2 regions of the Kitasatospora sp. NPDC091276 genome follow, and region 2 is predicted to be linked to the other one. Evidence: riboswitches for the same ligand, from Rfam matches in the RefSeq annotation. Region 2 holds a riboswitch; the other holds the start of a gene.

Region 1 (5,594 bases), on a different contig from region 2:
CCGACTACAACGCGGGTCTGCAGCGGCTGGCCCGCGAGGCGCTGGACGCACCGCACGTCCGGGACATCGCCGACGAGACGGTCGTCGGGGCCGCCCTCGACACGCCTGCCGAGCAGTTGCCGTGGGGCCACCGGCTCCGCCTGGAGCGGGTCGTCGACCTCGCGCTGTGGCTCGACCACCACCGCCCCGCCCTGGCCCTCTGACAGTGATGATGTGACTGGTGGTTCTGCTGATGAGTCTGACTCGCCCTCTGACTGACGTCCTCGCCAGGAACGCGAACGCCCTTCGTGGCCCGACGGTGGTCGGGCCACGAAGGGCGCAGGACGGGGCGGACGCGGCCGACCCCGTTCCTGGTCGAAGGAGGAGCCGGCCCGGGCGGGCGGGTCAGCCGGTCTTCCCGACGCGGGTGGCCCAACGCTGCTCGACGTTGCTGAAGCGCCAGTAGGCGAGTGCGCAGGCCCAGACGACGACGAACATGCCGACGAGGATGTAGCCGACGTTGTCGAGGCTGATATCGGCGATCCAGCCGGTGACGGGGTCGGTGAGGTCGAGCTTCTCGTGCAGCACGCCGACCAGTTCGATGGTGCCGATGACGAAGGCGACGGCGATGGACAGGCCGGTGATGGTGAGGTTGTAGTAGACCTTGCGGACCGGGTTGGAGAACGCCCAGTGGTAGGCGAAGTTCATGAAGGTGCCGTCGAGGGTGTCGAACAGGCTCATGCCGCAGGCGAAGAGCAGCGGCAGGCAGATGATGGCGTACCAGGGCAGGCCGGAGGCGGCGCCGGAGCCGGCCATGACCATCAGGGCGACCTCGGTGGCGGTGTCGAAGCCGAGGCCGAAGAGCACGCCGACCGGGTACATCTGGCCGGGGCGGCGGATGGACTTGGTGAGCTTGCCGAGGATGCGGTTCATGAAGCCGCGCTCGTCGAGGTGCTTCTCCAACTGCCTCTCGTCGAACTGGCCGGCCCGCATGGCCTTGTAGACCTTGTAGATGCCGGCCAGGGCGATCAGGTTGAGCGCGGCGATGAGGTAGAGGAAGGTGCCGGAGACGCTGGTGCCGATGACGCCGAGCCACTGGTGGGCGGTGGACTGGCCGTCGACCAGGGTGCCGGCGATCTGCGCGCCGCCGGCGACCAGGGCGGCCATCGCCATGACGATACTGGAGTGGCCGAGGGCGAACCAGAAGCCGACCGAGACCGGGCGCTGGCCGTCGGCCATCAGCTTGCGGGTGGTGTTGTCGATGGCGGCGATGTGGTCGGCGTCGAAGGCGTGTCGCATGCCGAGGGTGTAGGCGGTGATGCCGAGGCCGACGCCGAAGGCCTGGTTCCCGATCGTGTAGTGGTTGGGCGCGACGAGCAGGAACAGCATGCCGAAGGCGACCACGTGCATGGCGAGGATGACGCCGAGCAGACTGGCGGTGCGGACGGTGTCCCGGCGCTGCCAGCGCGGGGGCAGGGGCAGGGCGGATGACGGGGTGTCGTCGGTGAGGGTCATGACGGGCGGCCTCTCCAGCTCCTCGATGGGGGCACCCCCGGCGAGGTCGGGGGAGTCGTGCGCGCCGTGGCCGGTCTCCTGGCTGGGGGATGGACAGTTCTGCCCGCGTCCGGGCAGGGCTGAGCGCACCCCGCGGCTCGTCTTCCCGTGCGCCGTACGGCACCGGTGACTGCCCGCAGTGGCTGCGGGCGCGCCGGGGGCACTTCCCGTTCACAGTGGCGAGGGCCGCGCCGGATTCGGCCCCTGAGGAGCTGTCACCGGACTTCCCGAACACCACGGCGGGGAACACCGTAGGGGCTCGGACAGTCAGTCGACAAGGCTGCGCAGTTGCGCATATGTTGCAATAACGCAAAGTGCTGACAAAGCCGTGACGAGGGGGAAGGGCAGCACATGCCCGAGGCAATCGATGCCCGAGCGGTTCAGGCTGCCGTCGCTGCGGTGGCCGACCGTGACCAACTGCGCGCTGTCGCCGAGAGGTTCGCGCTGTTGGCCGAGCCCGGCAGGCTGGCCTTGCTGGCGGCGATGCACGCCGCCGGGCCGATCCCGGTTTCCGACCTCGCCGGCGCCTGCGGTATCAGCCCGACCGCCGTCTCCCAGGCCCTCCGCCTCCTGAGGGCCTCCGGCGTGGTCTCGGCCGAGCGGGACGGGCGAGTGGTGCGCTACCGGCTCCGTGACCAGGGCGTCGCCCGTCTCCTCGACGAGACCCTGCCGAGGCGCGCCTGAACCGGGAGCGCCTCGGTGGCGGAACCCGGCAGCGAACGTGAGGGGAACACGCACCGGTGTCCCGGTGGGGACGGGTCGCATGGTCGGCGAGGCCGAAGGGCCTCCCCGGGGCAGGTCCGTTTCCTGACCGGGGAGGCCGGGGGCGTCAGCGCTGGGCGGTCAGGGGCGCGTAGGCGTCGGGGCGGCGGGTGGTGTTGAAGGGGAAGAGTTCGAGCCAGTCGTGGCGCTGGTCGAGGTCGAGGTCGGCGACCAGGACGGCGGCCTCGTCGCGCGGTGCCCGGGTGAGCACGCGGCCGTACGGGTCGACGATGAACGAGCTGCCGTAGAAGGTGAGTTCGCCTTCGGTGCCGATGCGGTTGGGGACGACCATGAAGGTGGCGTTGGCGATGGCGTTGCCGGTGATGACCTGCTGCCACAGCGGCTGGGTGTCGAAGCCGGGGTGGCCCGGCTCGGAGCCGATGGCGGTCGGGTAGACGAGCACGTCGGCGCCGGCGAGGGAGTAGGCGCGGGCGAGCTCGGGGAACCACTGGTCCCAGCAGGTCGGCAGGCCGATGGCGGCGTCGCCCACCTCGGCGAGGGGGAAGGCGTCCTCGCCGGCCGGGCCCTGGCGGAACCAGGTGTCCTCGTAGTAGCCCTCGGTCACGGGGATGTGCAGCTTGCGGGTGCGCTGCACCAGGGTGCCGTCGGGGGCGACGAGGATCGCGGTGTTGTAGCCGAGGCCGTCGGGGCCGTCCGGTCCGTCGGCCTTCTCGAAGAGCGAGGCGTGCACGTGGATGCCGTGCTCGCGGGCGGCGGCCGCGGCGAACGCGAAGGTCGGGCCGGTGCGCAGGTCCTCGGGCTCGACGGCCTGCGGGTGGTCGGACTGGCGCAGCACGGCGAAGTACGGGGAGAGCGTGAGCTCCTGGAGGGCGACGAGGGCGGCGCCCTGTTCGGCGGCGAGGCGGATTCCCTCCAGCAGGCCGGCCCGGTGCTGCTCGGGGTCCGCGTGCCAGCGCTGCTGGACGAGGGCGACCCGCAGGGCGGCGCGCCGGGGCGCGCGGGTGCGGGCCGGGGACGCGGGCGGGTTCAGGGCGGTGATCAGGCGCATGGCGGGTCCTCGGGTCATCTCGGGTCATGGTGTCGGGAGCAGGCCGAAGCCGTGCCGGAACGTTCCGGCACGGGTGACCCTAAGCGTTGCCGGAACGTTCCGGCAAGGGGGTGCGAGGAGCATCGCAGGCGCCCGGACCACGGGTGGCCTCCGGTTCTGCGTCTAGACTTCCGGGCTGTGACCAGCCGATCCGTGACCCTGTTCGACGTGGCCCGGGCGGCCGGGGTGTCCAAGAGCACCGCCTCCGACGCCCTCCTCGGATCCGGCCGGGTGGCCGAGGCGACGCGTGAACGCGTCCAGGCCGCGGCCCGAGAGCTCGGCTACCGGCCGAACTCGGCGGCGCGCAGCCTGCGCCGCTCCAGCACCGGGGCAGTGGGCCTGTACCTGCCGCGCACGGCGACCCGCCTCGACTACTACATGAAGCTGGCGTTCGGCGCCGTCGAGCGAGCCCGCGAGGACGGCCTCGACGTGGTGCTGCTGGCCCCCGGGAAGGCGGCGGAGGGCGGGCTGGCCGCCCGGGTCGACGGGCTGATGGTCATCGATCCGGAGGTCGACGACCCGGCCGTGCCCGGTCTGCTGGCCGCCGGCGTACCCGTGGTCACCGGGGAGCGCTACCTCGGAGGCGGGGCCGCACCCAGCGGATCGGTGGTGTGCGACAACGCCACCTCGCTCGCCGCCCTGCTGGACCACCTCGCGCAGCGCGGCGCACGCCGCCCGGCACTGCTGGCCCCCGGCCCGGGATCCGACTGGGCGACCGCCCTGCGGGCCGCCGCCGCCGACTGGACCGGGCGCCACGGCGTCGAGGTCGCCGTGCGAACGGTCCCGTTCGCGGCCACGCCGACCGAGGCCGAGGCCGCCACCACGGACCTGCTCGCCGGCACCCCGGGCCTGGACGCCGTGGTCTGCGCCCCCGACGGCGCGGTGCCCGGCGTGCTGGCAGCCGTGGCCCGGGCAGGCCTGCGGGCCGGAACCGAGGTGCTGGTGGCCGCCTGCGTCGACGGCGCCGCGGCACGCGGGTCGAGCCCGCAGGTGACGGCGGTGGACCTGCGCGCGGCGGAGTACGGCCGCGAATGCGCGGCCCTGCTCAGCGACCTGCTGTCGGGCGCGGCGGAACCGGGCGTGGTACGGACCCACGCCTGGGAACTCCACGTCCGGGCTTCCACCGCCGGTCGCGGCTGACACCGACCCGAACGGATACCGACCCGAACGGATACCGACCCGAACGGACACCGACCCGAACGGACATCGACCGCGGCCCCGGACGACGACCGGGCGTCCTCGTCTCCGGGGTCGGGGGCGAATGCATTCGTTCGGGTGGATTGGCACCGATAGCGGCAGGTGGGGCGCGGTCCGGCCGCCATGATGCCGTCACGGAACGACCACCCGTTGGGAGCGCCTCACCATGACGACGGAAGGGCGGACCACCACCGAGTCCGGCGACGAACCACTGGACCTGGCGGATCAGGAGCTGGTCCGCGATCCGTTCACCTCCTACGCGCACATCCGCGAACGCGAGCACCTGGTGCGGGGCCGCGTCCGAGGCGTCGACCCCATGTGGGTGGCGACCCGCCACGACGACATCCGCACGATCATGAGCGATCCCGACTTCACCATCGACGCCGCGACCGTCCCCGGCGCGAAGGTGGCCCACCGCACCGAACAGACCTGGCAAGCCCGCGGCATGTACGCGGGCCACGAGAAGTACCTGCGTGCCGGGATCTTCGACTCGGACGGCTCCGACCACCGTCGTCTGCGCGGCCTGGTCGCCGCCGCGTTCTCCCCGCGCCGCGTGGCCGCGCTGCGCCCCCGGATCGAAGCCATCGCCGCCGACCTGCTCGACCGCCTGCCGGACCACGCCGAGGACGGCGTCGTCGACCTGATCGAACACTTCGCCCGACCGCTGCCCATCACCGTCATCTGCGAACTCATCGCCGTCCCCGAAGCCGACCGCGACCGCTGGCGGAGCCGCAGCGCCACCCTGGCCGCCGGCACCTGCGGCGAGGAACTGGGCGACGCGCTCGCCGGAATGGTCGCCGACGCCCACCTCCTCGTCGGCCTCCACACCGCGGACCCGGGCGACGACCTCATCTCCGAACTGCTCGCGCCCCACCACGACGACCGCCTGAGCACCGACGAGCTCGTCTCGCTCATCACCAACCTGGTCGTCGCCGGGCACATCACCACCGTCAACCTCATCGCCAACAGCACCGAAGCGCTCCTCGCCCACCCCGACCAGCTCGCCCTGCTGCGCGAGGACCCCGCCCTCATGCCGCACGCCGTCGATGAACTC
Region 2 (5,594 bases):
ACGCGATCGAGGCCTGGTGCGACGCCGCTGTCCGGAGGAGTTCGTCACGGCGGACGGCTTCCCCCATCGACATGCCGACCAGGAGCGTGGCACTGCGGCGGGCGAGCGCGCCCGGGACGGGGCGGGTCATGGTGTTGTCCCTTCGGGGAGCAGTCCGTTCCACCGGATGTGCGGTCTGTCGTGCCGGGGGTGTCGTTCCACGGTGACGTCGACGCCGTAGACGTGCGCGATCGTCGGTGAGGTGAGCACGTCGGAGCTGGGCCCGTGGGCGACCAGTCGGCCGTCGAGCAGGACGGCGACCTCGTCGCAGTAGGCGGCGGCGAGTTCGAGGTCGTGCAGCGCGGCTACCGTGGTGATGCCCAGCCCGCGTACGGTGCCGAGGAAGCCGAGTTGGTGGCGTAGGTCGAGGTGGTTGGTGGGCTCGTCGAGCAGGAGCACGCCGGGCTCCTGCACCAGTGCCCGCGCGAGCTGGACCCGCTGCCGCTCGCCACCCGACAGCGTCGGCCAGGACCGGTCGAGCAGGTGGCCGACGTCGGCTGCGGCCACGGCCGCGGCGAACACGGACCGCTCGTGGGCGTCGGTGGCGGAGTTCGCCGGCACGGGCCAGCGGCTGCGGTGCGGCGTGCGGCCGAGATCGATGACCTGACGGACCGGCAGCGACAGCCGGGTGTCCGCCTGCTGCTCCATGAAGGCCACCTGTCGTGCTCGTCGGCGGGCTGTGAGTGCGTGGAGATCCTCTCCGTCCAGGAGGACCCGCCCCTCGCTCGGCCGGGTCAGTCCGGCGACCGCGCGCAGCAAGGTGGTCTTCCCGGCGCCGTTGGGTCCGAGCAGGCCCGTGATCCGGCCGGGGGCGAACGCGAGCGAGACCGCGTCCAGCAGCGTGGCTCCGCCGATGCTCACGCGGAGCTCCTCCGTGCGCAGCTCGGCGGGGGGCGTCACCGTCACTGCCCCCTCCCGTCGGCCCGCCCCTGGCGCCACAGCAGCCAGGCGAAGAAGGGCGCTCCGAGCCCGGCCGTGATGACGCCGACGGGGATCTCCCGGTCGGGGAGGACCGAGCGCGCCACGATGTCGCTGCCCACCAGGAGGGATGCGCCCACCAGTGCCGACACGGGCAGCAGGAGGGCGTGGCGCGGGCCGCAGACGAGACGGACGACATGCGGTACGACCAGGCCGAGGAACCCGATGACGCCGGTGTGGGCGACCAGGCACGCGGTTACCAGCGCGGCGGTGGCGACGAGGACCCAACGGGTGCGCTCGACGTGGACGCCGAGGGAGCGGGCGGCGGTCTCGCCGAACGCGAAGGCGTCCAGGTCGCGGGCCGAGGAGGCCAGGACCGTGACACCGGCCAGCGCGACCGCGGTCAGGAAGACGGCGGTGGGCCACCGCACGCCGGCGACCGAGCCCAGCGTCCACTCCATGACACCGCGCGCCGCGTTGCGGTCCCCGAGGACCAGCACGACGAACGAGGTGTAGGCCCCGCACATCTGTCCCACCGCGATGCCGGCGAGCACGGTCCGGGTGGTCGGTAGCGACCGGGTGCGCGCGCCGGCCAGTGCCAGGACGACGACGGCGGCTAGCAGGGCACCGGCGAAGGCCGCCGTGGACACCGCGCCGGTGCCCACGGCGCCGGACACGCCGACACCGAGGACGATCACGGTGACCGCGCCGGCGGCGGCTCCGTCCGAGATCCCGAGCAGGAAGGGATCGGCCAGGTCGTTCCCGGTCAGCGTCTGCAACACCGCACCGCAGACCGCGAGGCCGGCGCCGGTGGCAGCCGCTCCCAGAACCCGGGGCAGCCGCAACTGCCAGACGATCTGGTCGTCCAGCAGCGTCACGTGCGGGTTGCCCAGCCCGAGACGGCGCACCACGACGTCGATCACCGTCCGGACCGGCTCGTGTTGCGAGCCCACGGCGAGGCCGAGGAGCACGGTGGCCAGGAGCAGGGCCGCACCGATGGCCAGGGCCGCCGTCGCGCGGCCCGGACCAGGGGGCCGCGCGACGGCGGGGTGGGGCGCGGTCATGAACCCGGGTGCAGTCGGTCCAGTCCCGCGGACACCCGGGCGGCACCGTCGGCGAGCAGCACGCCGGGAGTCGACTCCGAGAACGGCACCACCACGAAAGCCTTGCGCTGTACGGCGGTGAGCTTGCTCAGCACCGGGTCGTTCTCCAAGTAGTCGATCTTGGACTGGGCCGTGTCCCAGCCGGCGTCCGCGACCACGATGGCGTCCGGGTCCGCCGCGACGACCTTCTCCCAGCTCACGTTCTGCCAGCCACCGGGCAGGTCCCCGAAGACGTTGCGGGCGCCCACGGCATCGAGAACGAGTTGAGGTCCGCCGTGGCCGGCCCCGACGAACGGCGCCTTGGTGTCCGAGTCGTACCACAGGACCTTCAAGCCCTTGCCCGCGGCCGTCGCCGTGAACTCGGCCAGTTGCTGCTCCTGTTGCTGCTGGATCGCGGCGGCCCGCTCCGTGACACCGAAGACCTTGGCGACGTCGTTCAGTTCGCCCCACACCGCCTGCCAGGTCGTCGGCGGCACCTGGCTCTTGTCCGAGCAGCCGAACGGGGACAGGTACGACGGGATACCCTGGCCGCGCAGTTCCCCCCGGGTGCCCGCGACCTTGTCGGTGAACGCGCTGGAGTAGGAGGCGTACAGGAAGTCGGGACGGGCCGCGAGGAGCTTCTCCTTCGTCGGGTAGTCCTTGGAGAGCACCGGGACGGAGTCGTAGGCCGCCTTCCACTTCTCCGGGATGGAATCGTCGAGGTAGGCGGTACCGGCCATGCGGGACTGCAGGCCGAGGGCCAGGGCCACCTCGGTGGCACCCTCGTTGAGCGTCACCAGCCGGTCGGGCGGCGCGCCGACCGTCACGGTGGTCCCGCAATTGTCGACGCTGACCGGCGCGGCAGTTCCGGCCGTCCCGCCGGACGTGGTGGGCGCGGGGGCGCCCGTGCAAGCTCCGAGCATGCCGATGAACAGGAAGGCCGCGACTGCCCGGCCGACACGTATCGGACCTGTGGGACGTACGGAACATATCGAACGGAACGGATACGGCAGACCGCTGGGCACGTGTTCTCCAAAACCCTCGTGGAACATGTAGCGCCGTGGCCGGTCTCCTGGCTTCCGCATCAACGCGCCGCGGCCGACCTTCCCGGACGGCTCTTCCAACCCGCCCAGTGGCCCTGACCGCTGGAAAAGCCGGTCAGCGAGGGCCGCGGAACTCCGCGGCAACAGTGGCGAGGGCCGCACCGGACTCAGACCGGTTTCCCGTACACCACGGCGATGGCAAGGTATCAGGCGTGGTCAGGTCGGAGCTGGCCAGCCCGTGGGATGATCGTCTGGACCGTTCCCGGGGGCGGGGGAGGGATCGGCCACGGGGCCCGGCCGGGGGTCTCAGGTGCGGGCGGCGGCGACGATCCAGTTCCTGAACTCGACGGCGTAGTGCCGCAGGTGGTGGTCCAGGACCTCGTCCGGGCACGTGACGGGGAAGTAGGGCGCCGCCACTCGGCCACCTCGCGCTTCGCAGCAGTTCCTTCTCGTAGGCACGGCGTTGCTGGCCGGCGGTGCTGGCACACCGGCCCGAGCGCTCCCGCGGTCGCTCGGGGTGCGGGCTGAACCTGCCGACCGGCAGGTAGGGATCAATCATCGTCCGCTGATCGTCCGTGAGTTGCCGACGCGTCACAGCCCACAGTCCTCCCTGTTCCGCCCTCGGAGGAGGGTGCAACCAGAAGGCTGATCACTACCTCACACAGGCCCTCATTCCCGCACGTCGTGGCGGTTGGTGAACCAACGAGGTCCGCCATCCCGTTGAGGCGTGTACCTGACCATCCTCCGATAGAGAGTTGGCTGCCATGACCTCCAAGCGTGTTGTCCAGTCCTCCGTACTGACCGCCGTCCTGGCGCTGAGCGCCGGCTTGGCCCTGGCTCCCGCGGCGCAGGCCGCCGGCCCCTCCGCCGGAACGACGCGGTCGGCCGCCCCAGCGGCGTCCGCCGCCTACGCGGCGCGCAGCACCCAGGTCACCCTGTCGAACCAGACCGGCAGCATGCTCTACCTCGGCTCGGCCACCCTGGCCCACGGGTGCTGGAGCACCGGCAGTCCTCTGCCCCCGAGCTACATCCTGCCGAATGTGGCCCCCAGCTGGAAAACCGAGTCGTGCGGGTTCCTGACGGGCACCGAGGGGCAGATCGGCTTCGGCGTGGACACCTGGAGCGGGTTGATCCATTGGAGCAACCCCTACGCCGGGTCGAACGTCAACGAGTGCACTGTCGGTGCGGGTCTCACCTGCCAGGTGATCGGCGGCGGGGGGAACATCGCGGAGGTCACCTTCGTGGTGCGGCGCGCCTGAGGCCCGACCCCACCCGGTCGCCCGCCACCTGAACCACGAGTGCCTCCGGCAGGGCGGCCGAAATCGTACCGGCGTCCTGACCGGCCGCCCGCTCCCTATCCTCCCGAGCGGGTTGCGGTGCCGGATCGGTCCGGGGAGTGCGGCGCGGCCGCTCTGCGGGCGGCGACCTCGGTCGTCGGCTCCCGGGCGGCGCGCGGCGCGGTCTGGCTGCGCCGAACCGGTCGCGGCGGCTCCGTACGACCTTGTCGCGTCCGCGAGCCGCAGCAGGGCTGCCGGGGCGTCACGTTCCCGGTCGTGGGCGGAATGGGGATCGGCTGCCGTCCCTGGGTCGAGCACCGCCTCAAGGGTGCTAACTTAGGCAAGCCTAACCAAGACGCGCGACCACACAGCCCAGGGGGGCACCATGGCAGACCAACCGACCCGCCGGACACCGCAGGCGCGCGAAGCACAGGTGCTGCGCACCGAGCGGATCACACCGCACATGGTGCGCCTGGTTCTCGGCGGTGCGGGGTTGGAGGACTTCGACGCCACCGAGTTCACCGACCACTACATCAAGGTGCTCTTCACGCCCGAGGGCGTGAGCTACCCGGAGCCCTTCGACATGGCGCGGATCCGCGAGGAGTTCCCGCCCGAGCAGCGGCCGATCACCCGGACGTACACCGTGCGGGCCTGGGACCCGGCCCTGCGCGAGCTGACCATCGACTTCGTGGTGCACGGTGACGAGGGCCTGGCCGGGCCCTGGGCGGCCCGCGCACAGCCCGGCGAGACGGTGCGCTTCCTGGGCCCCGGCGGCGGCTACGCCCCCGACGCGAGCGCCGACTGGCACCTGCTGGTGGGCGACGAGAGCGCGCTGCCCGCGATCGCCGCGGCGCTGGAGCGGATGCCGGCCGATGCCGTGGTGCACGCCTTCGTCGAGGTCGCGGACGCCGCGGAGGAGCAGAAGATCGTCTCGCCCTCCGGGGCCGAGATCAGCTGGCTGCACCGCGGCGCCCGCCCGGTGGGCGAGGCGCTGGTCGAGGCGGTGGGCGCGCTGGAATTCCCCGCCGGCACGGCATCCGCGTTCGTGCACGGTGAGGCGGGCTTCGTGAAGGAACTGCGGCGCCTGCTGCGCGTGGAGCGAGGCATCCCGCGCGAGCGGCTGTCGGTCTCGGGCTACTGGCGGTCCGGTCAGAGTGACGAGGCCTGGCGGGCGGCCAAGCGCGAGTGGAACGCCCAGGTGGAGGCCGAGCAGGAGTCGGCCGGCTGATCTACGC

The links. Region 2 has a riboswitch for cobalamin ahead of AB0O19_RS18450 (ABC transporter substrate-binding protein). Riboswitches for the same ligand answer to the same signal wherever they lie in the genome.
Region 1: it holds a riboswitch for cobalamin, as region 2 does, so the genes downstream of both, AB0O19_RS15005 (HoxN/HupN/NixA family nickel/cobalt transporter) here and AB0O19_RS18450 (ABC transporter substrate-binding protein) in region 2, are expected to answer to the same signal.

The regions. Positions count from the first base shown of each region.
Region 1 covers NZ_JBFBFU010000010.1:141,666-147,259, forward strand. The annotation lists gene asnB (asparagine synthase (glutamine-hydrolyzing)) at 1-203, shown strand, start outside; gene AB0O19_RS15005 (HoxN/HupN/NixA family nickel/cobalt transporter) at 385-1,494, opposite strand; cobalamin riboswitch at 1,545-1,787, opposite strand; gene AB0O19_RS15010 (metalloregulator ArsR/SmtB family transcription factor) at 1,885-2,217, shown strand; gene AB0O19_RS15015 (nitrilase-related carbon-nitrogen hydrolase) at 2,363-3,304, opposite strand; gene AB0O19_RS15020 (LacI family DNA-binding transcriptional regulator) at 3,482-4,483, shown strand; gene AB0O19_RS15025 (cytochrome P450) at 4,707-5,594, shown strand, end outside.
Region 2 covers NZ_JBFBFU010000013.1:121,825-127,418, reverse strand. The annotation lists gene AB0O19_RS18465 ((2Fe-2S) ferredoxin domain-containing protein) at 1-130, opposite strand, end outside; gene AB0O19_RS18460 (ABC transporter ATP-binding protein) at 127-900, opposite strand; gene AB0O19_RS18455 (iron chelate uptake ABC transporter family permease subunit) at 942-2,021, opposite strand; gene AB0O19_RS18450 (ABC transporter substrate-binding protein) at 2,018-2,962, opposite strand; cobalamin riboswitch at 3,084-3,289, opposite strand; gene AB0O19_RS18445 (hypothetical protein) at 3,838-4,341, shown strand; gene AB0O19_RS18440 (siderophore-interacting protein) at 4,745-5,587, shown strand.